3 regions of the Streptomyces sp. NBC_00207 genome follow, and region 1 is predicted to be linked to each of the others. Evidence: riboswitches for the same ligand, from Rfam matches in the RefSeq annotation. Region 1 holds a riboswitch; each other region holds the start of a gene.

What was found. A riboswitch is a leader RNA that binds a small molecule or an ion and turns the genes downstream of it on or off. The one in region 1 is predicted to bind thiamine pyrophosphate.
Region 2: it holds a riboswitch for thiamine pyrophosphate, as region 1 does, so the genes downstream of both, thiC (phosphomethylpyrimidine synthase ThiC) here and OG472_RS31025 (thiamine ABC transporter substrate binding subunit) in region 1, are expected to answer to the same signal.
Region 3: it holds a riboswitch for thiamine pyrophosphate, as region 1 does, so the genes downstream of both, thiO (glycine oxidase ThiO) here and OG472_RS31025 (thiamine ABC transporter substrate binding subunit) in region 1, are expected to answer to the same signal.

The regions. Positions count from the first base shown of each region.
Region 1 is NZ_CP130715.1:6,534,446-6,538,698, forward strand. It holds gene OG472_RS31015 (phosphatidate cytidylyltransferase) at 1-546, shown strand, start outside; gene rlmN (23S rRNA (adenine(2503)-C(2))-methyltransferase RlmN) at 640-1,752, shown strand; TPP riboswitch at 1,811-1,920, shown strand; gene OG472_RS31025 (thiamine ABC transporter substrate binding subunit) at 2,004-3,101, shown strand; gene OG472_RS31030 (ABC transporter permease) at 3,197-4,253, shown strand, end outside.
Region 2 is NZ_CP130715.1:4,808,369-4,812,621, reverse strand. It holds gene OG472_RS22720 (YibE/F family protein) at 1-1,372, opposite strand, end outside; TPP riboswitch at 1,445-1,590, shown strand; gene thiC (phosphomethylpyrimidine synthase ThiC) at 1,585-3,372, shown strand.
Region 3 is NZ_CP130715.1:3,061,370-3,065,622, reverse strand. It holds gene OG472_RS14620 (thiazole synthase) at 1-267, opposite strand, end outside; gene thiS (sulfur carrier protein ThiS) at 273-491, opposite strand; gene thiO (glycine oxidase ThiO) at 488-1,657, opposite strand; TPP riboswitch at 1,655-1,766, opposite strand; gene OG472_RS14605 (NAD(P)/FAD-dependent oxidoreductase) at 1,848-3,080, shown strand; gene OG472_RS14600 (Rv2175c family DNA-binding protein) at 3,213-3,578, shown strand; gene thiE (thiamine phosphate synthase) at 3,655-4,253, shown strand, end outside.

The sequences.
Region 1 (4,253 bases):
GTGCTGGCGGTCCTGGTGTGGCGGATGACCGAACCGCCCGAGGACTACCTCAAGGACGTCACCGCGGGCGCCTTCGCGGCGTTCTACGTGCCCTTCCTGGCCACCTTCGTCGCGATGCTCCTCACCGCCGACGACGGCCCCCAGCGCGTGATCACGTTCCTGCTCCTGACCGTGGTCAGCGATACCGGGGCCTACGCCGTCGGCTGGCGCTTCGGGAAGCGCAAGCTCGCGCCGCGCATCAGCCCCGGAAAGACCCGCGAGGGACTGTTCGGCGCGGTGGCCTTCGCGATGGCGGCCGGCGCGCTGTGCATGGAGTTCCTGATCGACGGCGGCGCCTGGTGGCAGGGCCTGCTGCTGGGCCTCGCGGTCGCGGTCAGCGCCACCCTGGGCGACCTCGGCGAGTCGATGATCAAGCGGGACCTGGGCATCAAGGACATGGGCACCCTGCTGCCGGGCCACGGCGGCATCATGGACCGGCTCGACTCCCTCCTGCCGACGGCGCCGGTGGTGTGGCTGCTGCTGGCGGCCTTCGTGGGTGTTGGCTGACCTGCGAAAAGGCGGCGTGTGACGCCGGGCGGTTACTCTTGAAAGGCGCGCTGCTTCTGCGGCGCGCCTTTCGTCTTACAAGGAGTACCTGCCATGGCCCGCCCCGTTCCGGGAGAGCTCACCTTCGTCGCCCCTCGCGGGGCCAAGAAGCCGCCCCGGCACCTCGCCGACATGACCCCGGCCGAGCGCCGTGAGGCGGTCGCCGCGATCGGCGAGAAGCCGTTCCGGGCCAAGCAGCTTTCCCAGCACTACTTCGCGCGCTACGCGCACGACCCGGCCGAGTGGACCGACATCCCCGCCGGCTCGCGGGAGAAGCTCCAGCAGGAGCTGCTCCCCGATCTGATGAACGTCGTCCGCCACATCAGCTGCGACGACGACACCACGCGCAAGACCCTGTGGAAGCTGCACGACGGCACGCTCGTCGAGTCCGTGCTGATGCGCTATCCCGACCGGGTCACGATGTGCATCTCCTCGCAGGCCGGCTGCGGCATGAACTGTCCGTTCTGCGCCACCGGCCAGGCGGGACTCGACCGCAACCTCTCCACCGCCGAGATCGTGCACCAGATCGTCGACGGCATGCGCGCGCTGCGCGACGGCGAGGTCCCGGGCGGACCGGCGCGCCTGTCGAACATCGTCTTCATGGGCATGGGCGAGCCGCTGGCCAACTACAACCGCGTGGTCGGCGCCATCCGCCGGCTCACCGACCCCGAGCCCGACGGCCTGGGCCTGTCGCAGCGCGGCATCACCGTCTCCACCGTCGGCCTGGTCCCGGCCATGCTGCGGTTCGCCGACGAGGGCTTCAAGTGCCGTCTCGCCGTCTCCCTGCACGCGCCCGACGACGAGCTGCGCGACACCCTGGTCCCCGTGAACACCCGCTGGAACGTCCGCGAGGTGCTCGGCGCGGCCTGGGAGTACGCGGAGAAGTCGGGCCGGCGGATCTCGATCGAGTACGCCCTGATCCGCGACATCAACGACCAGGCCTGGCGTGGTGACCTGCTGGGCAAGCTGCTCAAGGGCAAGCGTGTCCACGTCAATCTGATCCCGCTGAACCCCACGCCGGGCTCGAAGTGGACCGCCTCGCGGCCCGAGGACGAGAAGGCCTTCGTCGAGGCCATCGCCCGCCACGGCGTGCCCGTGACCGTACGCGACACCCGCGGCCAGGAGATCGACGGCGCGTGCGGCCAGCTGGCCGCTTCGGAGCGCTAGGTTCCGCTTCTGTTCGATGAGATTCGGCCGCGGGGTACCCTGTGGCCGAACCAATTTCATATTCCGACAGGGGAGCGCCACAGCGCTGAGAGTGCGGTATCCGTCATCCGCAGACCCTCTGAACCTCGCCCCGGTCATTCGGGGTAGGAAGTTCGGTCACCACTCTTGCTGTTGCGCCCTGCCCGGCGTCCGCTCTCGCAGCGCCGGGCAGGGCCGCGTCTTCTCCTGGACATCCCAGGAGGAATTCACCGATGAGCACCACCAAGAAGATCGCGGGCGCCGCGCTCGCGGCCGCGCTGGGCGTCACCACGCTCAGCGCCTGCGGCGGCGACGCCAAGGACAAGACGGCGGGCGCGAGCGACGCCCCCAAGTCCAAGACCGTGACCCTCGTCTCGCACGACTCCTTCAACGTGACCGACACGGTCCTCAAGGAGTTCGAGCAGCAGAGCGGCTACACGGTCAAGGTGCTGAAGTCCGGGGACGCCGGCGCGGCACTGAACCAGGAGATCCTCACCAAGGGCTCCCCGCGCGGCGACGTCTTCTTCGGCGTGGACAACACCCTCCTCTCGCGCGCCCTCGACAACGGCATCTTCACGCCGTACGAGGCCAAGGGCCTGGCCGACGTGAAGCCCGAGTACGTCCTCGACAAGGAGCACCGGGTCACCCCGATCGACTCCGGCGACATCTGCGTCAACTACGACAAGGCGTACTTCGCCGACAAGAAGATCGCCCCGCCGCAGACGCTGGACGACCTGATCAAGCCGGAGTACAAGAACCTCCTGGTCACCGAGAACGCCGCGACCTCCTCGCCCGGCCTCGGCTTCCTCCTCGCCTCCGTCGGCAAGTACGGCGACGAGGGCTGGAAGGACTACTGGAGCAAGCTGAAGGCCAACGGCGTCGAGGTCGTCGACGGCTGGGAGCAGGCCTACAACGAGCGGTTCTCCGGCTCCGCCGGAGGCAAGAAGGCCAAGGGCGACCGCCCGCTGGTCGTCTCCTACGCCTCCAGCCCGCCGGTCGAGGTGCTGTACGGCGAGCCGCAGCCGGCCGAGGCCCCGACGGGCGTCGCCACCGGCACCTGCTTCCGCCAGATCGAGTTCGCGGGCCTGCTGAAGGGCGCGAAGAACGAGGAGGGCGGCAAGGCCCTGGTGGACTTCCTGGTCAGCAAGAAGTTCCAGGAAGACATGCCGCTCCAGATGTTCGTGAACCCCGTGACCAAGGACGCCGCCCTGCCGGAGCTGTTCACCAAGCACGGTGTGGTGGTCGAGAAGCCGGAGAACGTGGCTCCCGAGACCATCGCCAAGAACCGTGAGCAGTGGGTCAAGGCATGGACCTCGCTCGTCGTGAAGTAGGCGGTACCAAGGGGCCGGGCGCGGCGTCGGGGGGCGCCGCGCCGGGCTCCGGCCCCCGCGGGGGCGGCCGGTCGACCGCCGTGCGGCTCGCCCTGATGGCCGTGCCGCTGGCCTTCTTCGGGCTGTTCTTCGCCTACCCCGTCGCCTCGATCGTCGGGCGCGGCCTCAAGACCGACGAGGGCTGGCAGTTCGGCCGGATCGGCGAGGTGCTGGCCCGGCCCGACATCGCCGGCGTGCTGTGGTTCACGACCTGGCAGGCGCTCGCCTCGACCGTGCTCACGCTGCTGATCGCGCTCCCCGGCGCGTACGTCTTCGCGCGCTTCGAGTTCCCCGGCAAGCAGCTGCTGCGGGCCGTGGTGACCGTTCCCTTCGTGCTGCCGACCGTGGTCGTCGGCACCGCCTTCCTCGCGCTGCTGGGACGCGGCGGGCTGCTGGACGAGACGATGGGGGTCCGGCTCGACACCACCGTCTGGGCGATCCTCCTCGCGCACGTCTTCTTCAACTACGCGGTCATCGTCCGCACCGTCGGCGGGCTGTGGGCGCAGCTCGATCCGCGCCAGGAGGAGGCCGCCCGGGTGCTGGGCGCCGGCCGGTTCGCCGCCTGGCGGCGCGTGACACTGCCCGCGCTGGCCCCGTCGGTGGCCGCGGCCTCGCTGATGGTCTTCCTGTTCACCTTCAGCTCCTTCGGCGTCGTACTGATCCTGGGCGGGCCCGCGTACTCCACCCTGGAGGTGGAGGTCTACCGGCAGACCGCGCAGCTCCTGGACCTGCCGACGGCCGCCGTGCTGACGATGGTGCAGTTCGCCGCGGTCGGCGCGATCCTCGCCGTGCACGCCTGGACCGTGCGCCGGCGCGAGACCGCGCTGCGGCTGGTGGACCCGGGCCGCACCACGCACCGGCCGCGCGGCTGGGCGCAGCGCACGCTGCTGGGCGGGGTCCTGGCGACCATCGCGCTGCTGATCGTGGCGCCGCTGGCCGTACTGGTCGAGCGGTCCTTCGACGCCCCCGGCGGATACGGGTTCGGCTTCTACCGGGCGCTGCAGGACGCGGGCGCCGGCGGCGGAACCTTCCTGGTGCCCCCGTTGGAGGCGATCTGGAACTCCCTCCAGTACGCCCTCGCCGCCACCGCGATCGCCCTGTTCATCGGGGGGC
Region 2 (4,253 bases), 1.7 Mb from region 1:
CGTCCGGGGATGCCGGCCGGTCGGCGGAAACCACCAGCGAGGCCAGTGCCGTCGTCACGGGGACCGAGGCCACCAGTCCGATCGAGCCCACGAGGGTCCGTACGATTTCCACCGCGACCAGCTCGCTGTTCGCCACCGAGCCCATGCTGCTGTTCGCGATCGAGAACAGCAGGAGCAGGGGCAGTGCGGCGCCCGCGTAGGCCAGCACCAGCGTGTTGACGACCGACGCGATGTGGTCGCGGCCGATCCTGATGGCCGCCCGGTACAGGGCGCGCGACCCCATCGAGGGGTCCGCCTGGTGCAGTTCCCAGACGGCCGAAGTCTGGGTGACCGTCACGTCGTCGAGCACGCCGAGCGATCCGATGATGATGCTTGCGAGCAGCAGACCGCTCATGTCGATGTCCGGGTACAGCCCGTGGATCAGCCCGGTGTTGTCGTCCGTGTTGCCGGTGAGGGACGCCCAGTCGATGAACACCGAGCCCAGCAGGCCGATCAGCACCAGCGAGACGAGGGTGCCGAGGACGGCGACCGAGGTGCGGGCGGTCAGGCCGTGGCACATGTAGAGCGCGATCAGCATGATGGCGCTCGCCCCGACCACCGCGACGACGAGCGGGTTCGAACCCTGCAGGATGGCCGGGAGGATGAACAGCGTCAGCACGCCGAAGCTGACGATCAGCGCGATCAGTGCGAACAGCCCGCGCATCCGCCCGACGAGGACGACCGCGAGCGCGAAGATGCCGGCCAGCACCGCAAGCGGGATCTTGCGGTTCACGTCGATCACCGAGTACTGGAGGTCGCGGGGGGCGTCGGGCGCGTACGCCACGACCACCTCCTGGCCGTCCGCCAACTGCCGCGGCGCACCCGGCTGGACGACCTCCACGAAGGTGCGGCCCTTGTCCGGGCCGGTGCCGATCTCGACGGTGGCCTTCTTGCACTCGCCGGTCTGCGCGGCCTGGGCCTCACGGCCCTCGGGGGTGGAGGGGTTCGCGGTCGGCGGTACCTGTGCGGCGTTCACCGATTTGCAGTCGACGCGTTCGAGCGAGACGACCGTGCCCTGCTGGGTCTGCCGGTCGAATCCCACCCCCGTGCGCTCGTGGGCGGGGGCGCCGCCCGGCCAGAGCACCACCAGGCCGATGACAACGGCGGTGGCGAAGGGGATCAGTACGGCCGCGATGACCTTGCGCAGGTGCTTCGAGACGGGGGCCGCCGGGCCGTGCCCGTGGCTGTGACCGTGGCCGTGGGAATGACCGGCGGAAGGACCCCCGGAGGACTCGGACGAGTGCCCGGCGGAGTGCCCCGGGCCGTCGTGCGCGTGGCCGGTGTGGCCATGGGGCTCTGTGGGCTCGGTGGGGGGCTGCGGCGAGGACGTCACCAGCAGATCATCGCAAGAGATGAGGGGGCCCACTGTTCAGCACGCCATGGATGACGCTAGCGTGGGGGCTACTTTGCACAACGCGGGAGCTCGGAGCACCGGGCTGAGAGGACGCTGATCACCGTACGCGCATCACGGATGCGTACGGGAAGAGGCTGCGTCGACCGCCGAACCTGTTACCGGGTAATGCCGGCGTAGGGAGATCAGGTCTCATGACCATTCAGGACGCACGCACGCCTGCCGTCAGCCAGGACGCCGATGGCCAGACCGAGCGCCAGCCCGGCTGGCACAAGGGCTACGTGGCGGGCTCCCGCCCCGACATCCGGGTGCCGGTCCGCCAGGTCCACCTCACCAACGGCAAGGACGTGACGCTCTACGACACGTCCGGTCCGTACACCGATCCGCAGATCGAGACCGACGTCCGCCGGGGCCTCGCCCCGCTGCGCGAGAACTGGATCATCGGCCGCGGCGACACCGAGGAGTACGCGGGCCGTCCCGTGCGCCCCGAGGACGACGGCATCAAGCACACCTCGCCGCGCGGTGGCCTCAAGAACCTCGACGCGGTCTTCCCGGGCCGCCCGCGCCAGCCCCGCCGGGGCCGTGGCGGCCAGGCCGTCACGCAGCTCGCGTACGCCCGCCGGGGCGAGATCACCCCGGAGATGGAGTACGTCGCGATCCGGGAGAACGTCTCCCCCGAGGTCGTCCGCGAGGAGATCGCCGCAGGTCGTGCGGTGCTTCCGGCGAACGTGAACCACCCCGAGATCGAGCCGATGATCATCGGCAAGCGGTTCCTGGTGAAGGTCAACGCCAACATCGGCAACTCCGCGGTCACCTCCTCCATCGAGGAGGAGGTCGACAAGATGACCTGGGCGACCAAGTGGGGCGCCGACACGGTCATGGACCTCTCGACGGGCCGCAACATCCACACCACCCGCGAGTGGGTGCTGCGCAACTCCCCCGTCCCGATCGGCACCGTGCCGCTCTACCAGGCGCTGGAGAAGGTCGACGGCCGCGCCGAGGACCTGACCTGGGAGATCTACAAGGACACGGTCATCGAGCAGGCCGAGCAGGGCGTCGACTACATGACGGTCCACGCCGGCGTGCTGCTGCCCTACGTGCCGCTGACCGCCCGCCGCAAGACCGGCATCGTCTCGCGCGGCGGCTCGATCATGGCCGCGTGGTGCCTCGCGCACCACAAGGAGAACTTCCTCTACACGAACTTCGAAGAGCTCTGCGACATCCTCGCGACGTACGACGTCACGTACTCGCTGGGCGACGGCCTGCGCCCCGGCTCCATCGCGGACGCCAACGACGCGGCGCAGTTCGCGGAGCTGAAGACGCTGGGCGAGCTGAACACGATCGCCAAGCGCCACAACGTCCAGACGATGATCGAGGGCCCGGGCCACGTCCCGATGCACAAGATCAAGGAGAACATCGACCTCCAGCAGGAGATCTGCGAGGAGGCGCCGTTCTACACGCTCGGCCCGCTGACCACGGACGTCGCGCCCGCGTACGACCACATCACCTCGGGCATCGGCGCCGCGATGATCGCCTGGTGGGGCACCGCGATGCTCTGCTACGTCACGCCCAAGGAGCACCTGGGCCTGCCCAACCGCGACGACGTGAAGACCGGTGTCATCACGTACAAGATCGCGGCGCACGCCGCCGACCTGGCCAAGGGGCACCCCGGCGCCCAGGAGTGGGACGACGCCCTGTCGGACGCCCGGTTCGAGTTCCGCTGGGAGGACCAGTTCAACCTGGCCCTCGACCCGGACACGGCCCGCGAGTTCCACGACGAGACCCTTCCCGCCGAGCCGGCCAAGACCGCGCACTTCTGCTCCATGTGCGGTCCGAAGTTCTGCTCGATGAAGATCTCGCAGGACATCCGCCGCGAGCACGGCGGCGACCTGAAGGCCGACGAGATCCAGGCGGGCATGGCGGAGAAGTCCGCCGAGTTCGCGGCCTCGGGCAACCGCGTCTACCTGCCCCTGGCCGACTGACCCTCACGGTCCTTGTGAGCGGCGGAGGCTCCCGTCCGGGCCTCCGTCGCTCATCGAGCGGTCCCCTTCTTCAGGAAGAGCGCCGGGGCCGCGGTCCTGCCGGTCGCCACAGACGGATGAGGCGCTGAACGTTCCGTCCCCGGCCAGGACGAGGCTGCCGCCCCGCTCGTCCTTCCACACCCCTGCCGGCTCGGCACTCGTCAGCACGACGGCGTCGCCCGGCGCTCCGGGAACCCAGAGGCGACGCAGGACGATCAGCCCGACCCCGCAGCGCACCCCAGGGCTCCCCTGCAACCGCCGAGGGCGAGCCACTTCCCGTATCGCCGGGGTGGGGTGGGCGCCGTGGGCCGGGGTCCAGCAGCCGGCATGGGTCTTCCCCGGCTGGGGCGACCACGGTTCTGGCCGGCAGCGTCATCCTGCCCGGGCCCTGGCCGGGCGGCGGCAGCGGGTCCGGGCGCCCGACCGCGCGGTGCTCTGCGTGGTGGGGGACTCGGCATGCTGGCACAGAAGCCGCGGAGCTCGCGGCCTCGGGCAACCGCGCCCACCTGCCGCCGGCCACCTGCCGCCGACCGACTGACCGTTCGACGGCACATGAGCCACGGAGCGGACCCGCGACCCATGGGGGGAGCCGCGGGTCCGCCCGTTTTCGGCGCCGGAGCGCTCCCACTCGCCACGACCGGCTGGTCGTCGCACACCTCGTCCTGACGGCTCGCGTTCTCCGTGTCCGTCACAGCGGCCGTTGGTGTCGCATCACTAGTCCGATAAGAGGACCTATCTGCGAGGTGTCCTGCCACTTGCGGCAGCGCTTCCCACGCTGACCGATGTGGCCGGAGAGGCCCACACACATCGTTCGGTCGGTTTCGAGTAGGAGTGCTATGAGC
Region 3 (4,253 bases), 3.5 Mb from region 1:
CCGGGCCAGCCGGGCCGTGAGCACGGCCTCGCCGGCCGTGAAGCAGCCCGCCGTGTTGGGCAGGACCGCGATGCCGAGCTTGGTCAGGACGGAGAGGACGGAGCCCTGGACCGTGGGGTCGAGGCGCCGCATCGCGACCGTCGTGAGTTCGGTGCCGGACGCGACCAGCGAGCGTTCCAGCACGTCCAGGCTCGGGGCCCCGCCCGTGCCCATGATCAGGCGGGAGGAGAAGGTCCGGCCGCCGAGGGTGAAGAGGTCGTCCGCCATGGCGCTCAGCCCCCCTGGACCGCGGTGAGGATTTCGACCCGGTCGCCGTCGCCCACCGGCGTGGCCGGCCACTGACCGCGCGGGACCACGGTCTCGTTGAGCGCGGCGGCGACGCCGGAGGGGGCCGTGGTCAGGGTCGCGACCACGCTGTCGAGCGTGGTGCCGGCCGCGACCTCGCGCGGCTCGCCGTTGACGGAGAGGGAGACGGAGGCGGGGAGGTTCATGCGTACGACTCCTGACGTGCGGCGGAGAACCGGCGGGGGGTGAAGGGGCGCGCGATTTCCGGCACTTCGCCGGTGGCCAGCAGCTCGGCGAGCACCTCGCCGGTGAGCGGGGTCAGCAGCACCCCGTTGCGGTAGTGCCCGGTGGCCAGGTGCAGGCCCGGCAGGTCGGTCGGGCCGAGCAGCGGGGCGTTGTCGGGCGAGCCGGGGCGCAGCCCCGCACGGGTCTCGGTGAGGGGGAGTTCGGTGATGCCGGGGACCAGTTCGTGGGCGTCGCGCAGGAGTTCGTAGACCCCGCCCGCGGTGACCGTGGTGTCCCAGCCGAGTTCCTCGCTGGTGGCGCCGACGACGAGTTCGCCGTTCTCGCGCGGCACCAGGTAGACGTGGCTGCCGCGGACGACCGCCCGGACGGTCCGGGACAGGAACGGCGCGTAGGCCGGGGGCACGGACAGGCGCAGGACCTGGCCCTTGACCGGCCGTACGGGAGGCAGCACCTCCGGCGGTACGCCCGCCAGCCTGCCGCTGAGCGAGCCCGCCGCCAGGACCACCTGGGCGGCGCGCAGCTCCGTACCGTCGTCGAGTGCGGCCCCGGCCGCCCGGTCGGCGGTGACCAGGAGCCGTTCCACGGCGGCCCGGTGGATGATCACGCCGGCCCGCTCGCAGGCGGCCAGCAGGGCGGCCGCGAGCCGGCGCGGGTCGACCTGGTGGTCGCCGTCCACGCGCAGGCCGCCGCGCACGCCCGGGGCGAGCATGGGCTCCAGGCGGCGGCACTCGCGGCCGGTGAGCCACTCGGACTCCAGGCCGCAGCGGCGCTGCAGCGCGTGCAGTTCCCGCAGGTGGAGCCGGTCGTCGGAGTCGAGGGCGACGGCGAGGGTGCCGCAGGCGCGGAAGCCGATGTCCATGCCGCCGCTCGCGTCGGCGAGCTCGGCGGCGAACTCCGGATAGCGTGCGGCGGAGGCAAGGCCGAGGCCCAGGAGGGCTTCCTCGCCGAAGTGCAGTTCGGTGACGGGGGCGAGCATGCCGGCCGCAACCTGGGCGGCGCCGCCGCCGGGTGCCGGGTCGGCGAGTACGGTGCGCATCCCGCGCGCCGCGGCCCGCCAGGCGGTGACCAGACCGATGATCCCGCCCCCGATGACGAGGACGTCGGATCCCTTCCGAGATGAGTGCATGGGCGTCCAGCCCCTCCCTTCGCCGGCATGACCCGGATCAGGTTCGTACGGTCGGAGGCCGGCCAGCCTCCCTCTCAGCCCGGTGCGCCGGACTCCCGCGATAGGTACGGTGGCCAGACTATCCCGGCCCCGGACGGCCGGTAAGGCGGCACCTATTCCTGACGGAGCGTCAGATGATTAGGGTGGCCGGGTGAGCGAGCAGACGGAACACAAAGAGCGCGGCGTCGTGATCGTCGGCGCCGGAATGGCCGGGGTGCAGACCGCGGTCGCCCTGCGCGAGCAGGGATTCGCCGGCCCCCTGACCCTCCTGGGCGCCGAACCCCACCAGCCCTACGACCGGCCCCCGCTGTCCAAGGCGGTCCTGCTCGGCAAGGCCGAGGACTCCGCCTTCGACGTGGACTTCGAGGGGCTCGGCATCGAGCTGCGGCTCGGGACGGAGGTCACCGGGCTCCGGGCCGCCGACCGCGAGCTGGACACCGAGGCCGGCCCGGTCCCGTACGAGGTCCTCGTCCTGGCGACCGGCGCCGAGCCGCTGACCCTCGCCGGCACCGAGGGCGTCCCGGGCGTCCACCTGCTGCGCACGCTGGACGACGCGGCGCGGCTGCGCCCGGTCCTGGCGGCCGCGCCCTCGACGGTGGTCGTCGGGGCGGGCTGGATCGGCGCCGAGTTCGCCACCGCGGCCCGCGAGGCGGGCTGCGCGGTGACCGTGGTCGAGGCGGCGGACCGGGTGCTGGCGGGGGCACTGCCCGCCGAGGTCGCCGAACCGATGGCGCGCTGGTACGAGGAGGCGGGCGCCGGGCTGATCACCGGCGCGAAGGTCGCCGGGATCGAGGAGGGCCGGGTCCTGCTCGCGGACGGGCGCGCCCTGCCGGCCGGCGCGGTCGTCGTGGGCATCGGCGCGCGCCCCGCCACGGGATGGCTGGCCGGGACCGGTGTGGAACTGGGCACCGACGGCTCGGTCACCGCCGACGCGTACCTGCGCACCTCCCTGCCCGGCGTGTACGCGGTCGGAGACTGCGCCTCCTTCCCCTCCGGGCGGTACGGGAAGCGGCTGCTCGTGCACCACTGGGACAACGCGCTCCAGGGGCCGCGGACGGTGGCGGCGAACATCCTGGCCGGCGCCGGCGCCGGGGAGCCGGCCCGGGTGTACGACCCGGTGCCGTACTTCTGGTCGGAGCAGTTCGGCCGGTTCGTGCAGTACGCCGGACACCACGGCGGGGCCGACACCCTGCTCTGGCGCGGAGACCCGGCCGGACCGGCCTGGTCGGTGTGCTGGCTGCGGGGCGGCGCGCTGGTCGCGGTCCTGGCGGTGGGCCGCCCCCGCGACGTGGCACAGGGCCGCCGCCTGATCGAGACGGCGGTCCCTCTGGACCCCGCCAAGGTCACCGACCCCGCGACCCCGCTGAAGTCGGCCTCGGCCTGACGCCGGCGGGGCTGAAAACCAGCCCCGCCGGCCTTTGCGGCGCGGGGTCCCGGGCGGGGCCCGGTCCGGGCCGCGACCCGGACGGGGCTGCTCAGGTACCGGCGGCGGAGCCGAGATGGCAGGCTTGTGTCCGTGACCGAGATTGACGCAAAGATCGATGCCCTTGTCCCCTCGTGGCTGTACCTCCCCGACATCGCGGAGATGCTGAACATCGAGGTGACCCGGGTCCGCCAGATGGTCAAGGAAGGGCAGCTCATCGCCGTCCGCCGGGGCGAGAACCGTTCCCTGCAGGTGCCGGCTCCCTTCATCGACGGCGACAAGGTCGTCAAGGGCCTGGTCGGTCTGCTGACCGTACTGCGCGACGACCGCTTCACCGACGAGGAGATCCTGGAGTGGCTCTTCACCGAGGATCCGACCCTGCCCGGCACTCCCGTGCAGGCGCTGAGCGAGAATCGCGGCACGGAGGTGAAGCGCCGCGCTCAGGCGCTCGCCCTCTGACCTGATCCGCAGTTCGCTCCACCGCGGTGTACGGGCCCCGCGCCCGTACACCGCCTCCACCACGGGGGGTTCACCCATGCAGCTGTCCGACGCCCGGCTCTACCTCTGCACGGACGCCCGCAAGCGGCAGGGTGACCTCCCCGAGTTCCTCGACGCCGTCCTGGCCGGAGGCGTGGACATCGTCCAGCTCCGGGACAAGGGCATGGAGGCGGGGGAGGAGCTCGAACACCTCCAGGTGTTCGCCGAGGCCGCACGCCGCCACGGCAAGCTCCTCGCGGTGAACGACCGCGCCGACGTCGCCCACGCCATCGGCTCCGACGTCCTCCACCTCGGCCAGGGCGACATCCCCGTCCCCGCGGCCCGCGCCATCCTCGGCGAGCGCGTGCTGATCGGCCGCTCCTGCCACGCGGAGGACGAGGTCGACGCCGCCGTCGCCGAGCCCGGCGTGGACTACTTCTGCACCGGCCCCTGCTGGCCCACCCCCACCAAGCCCGGCCGCCACGCCCCCGGCCTGGGGCTGGTCCGGTACGCGGCCTCGCTGGAGCAGGACCGGCCCTGGTTCGCCATCGGCGGCATCGACAGCACGAACCTGGACGAGGTGCTGGACGCCGGCGCCACCCGCGTCGTGGTCGTCCGCGCCCTCACCGAGGCCACCGACCCCGGTGCGGCCGCTGC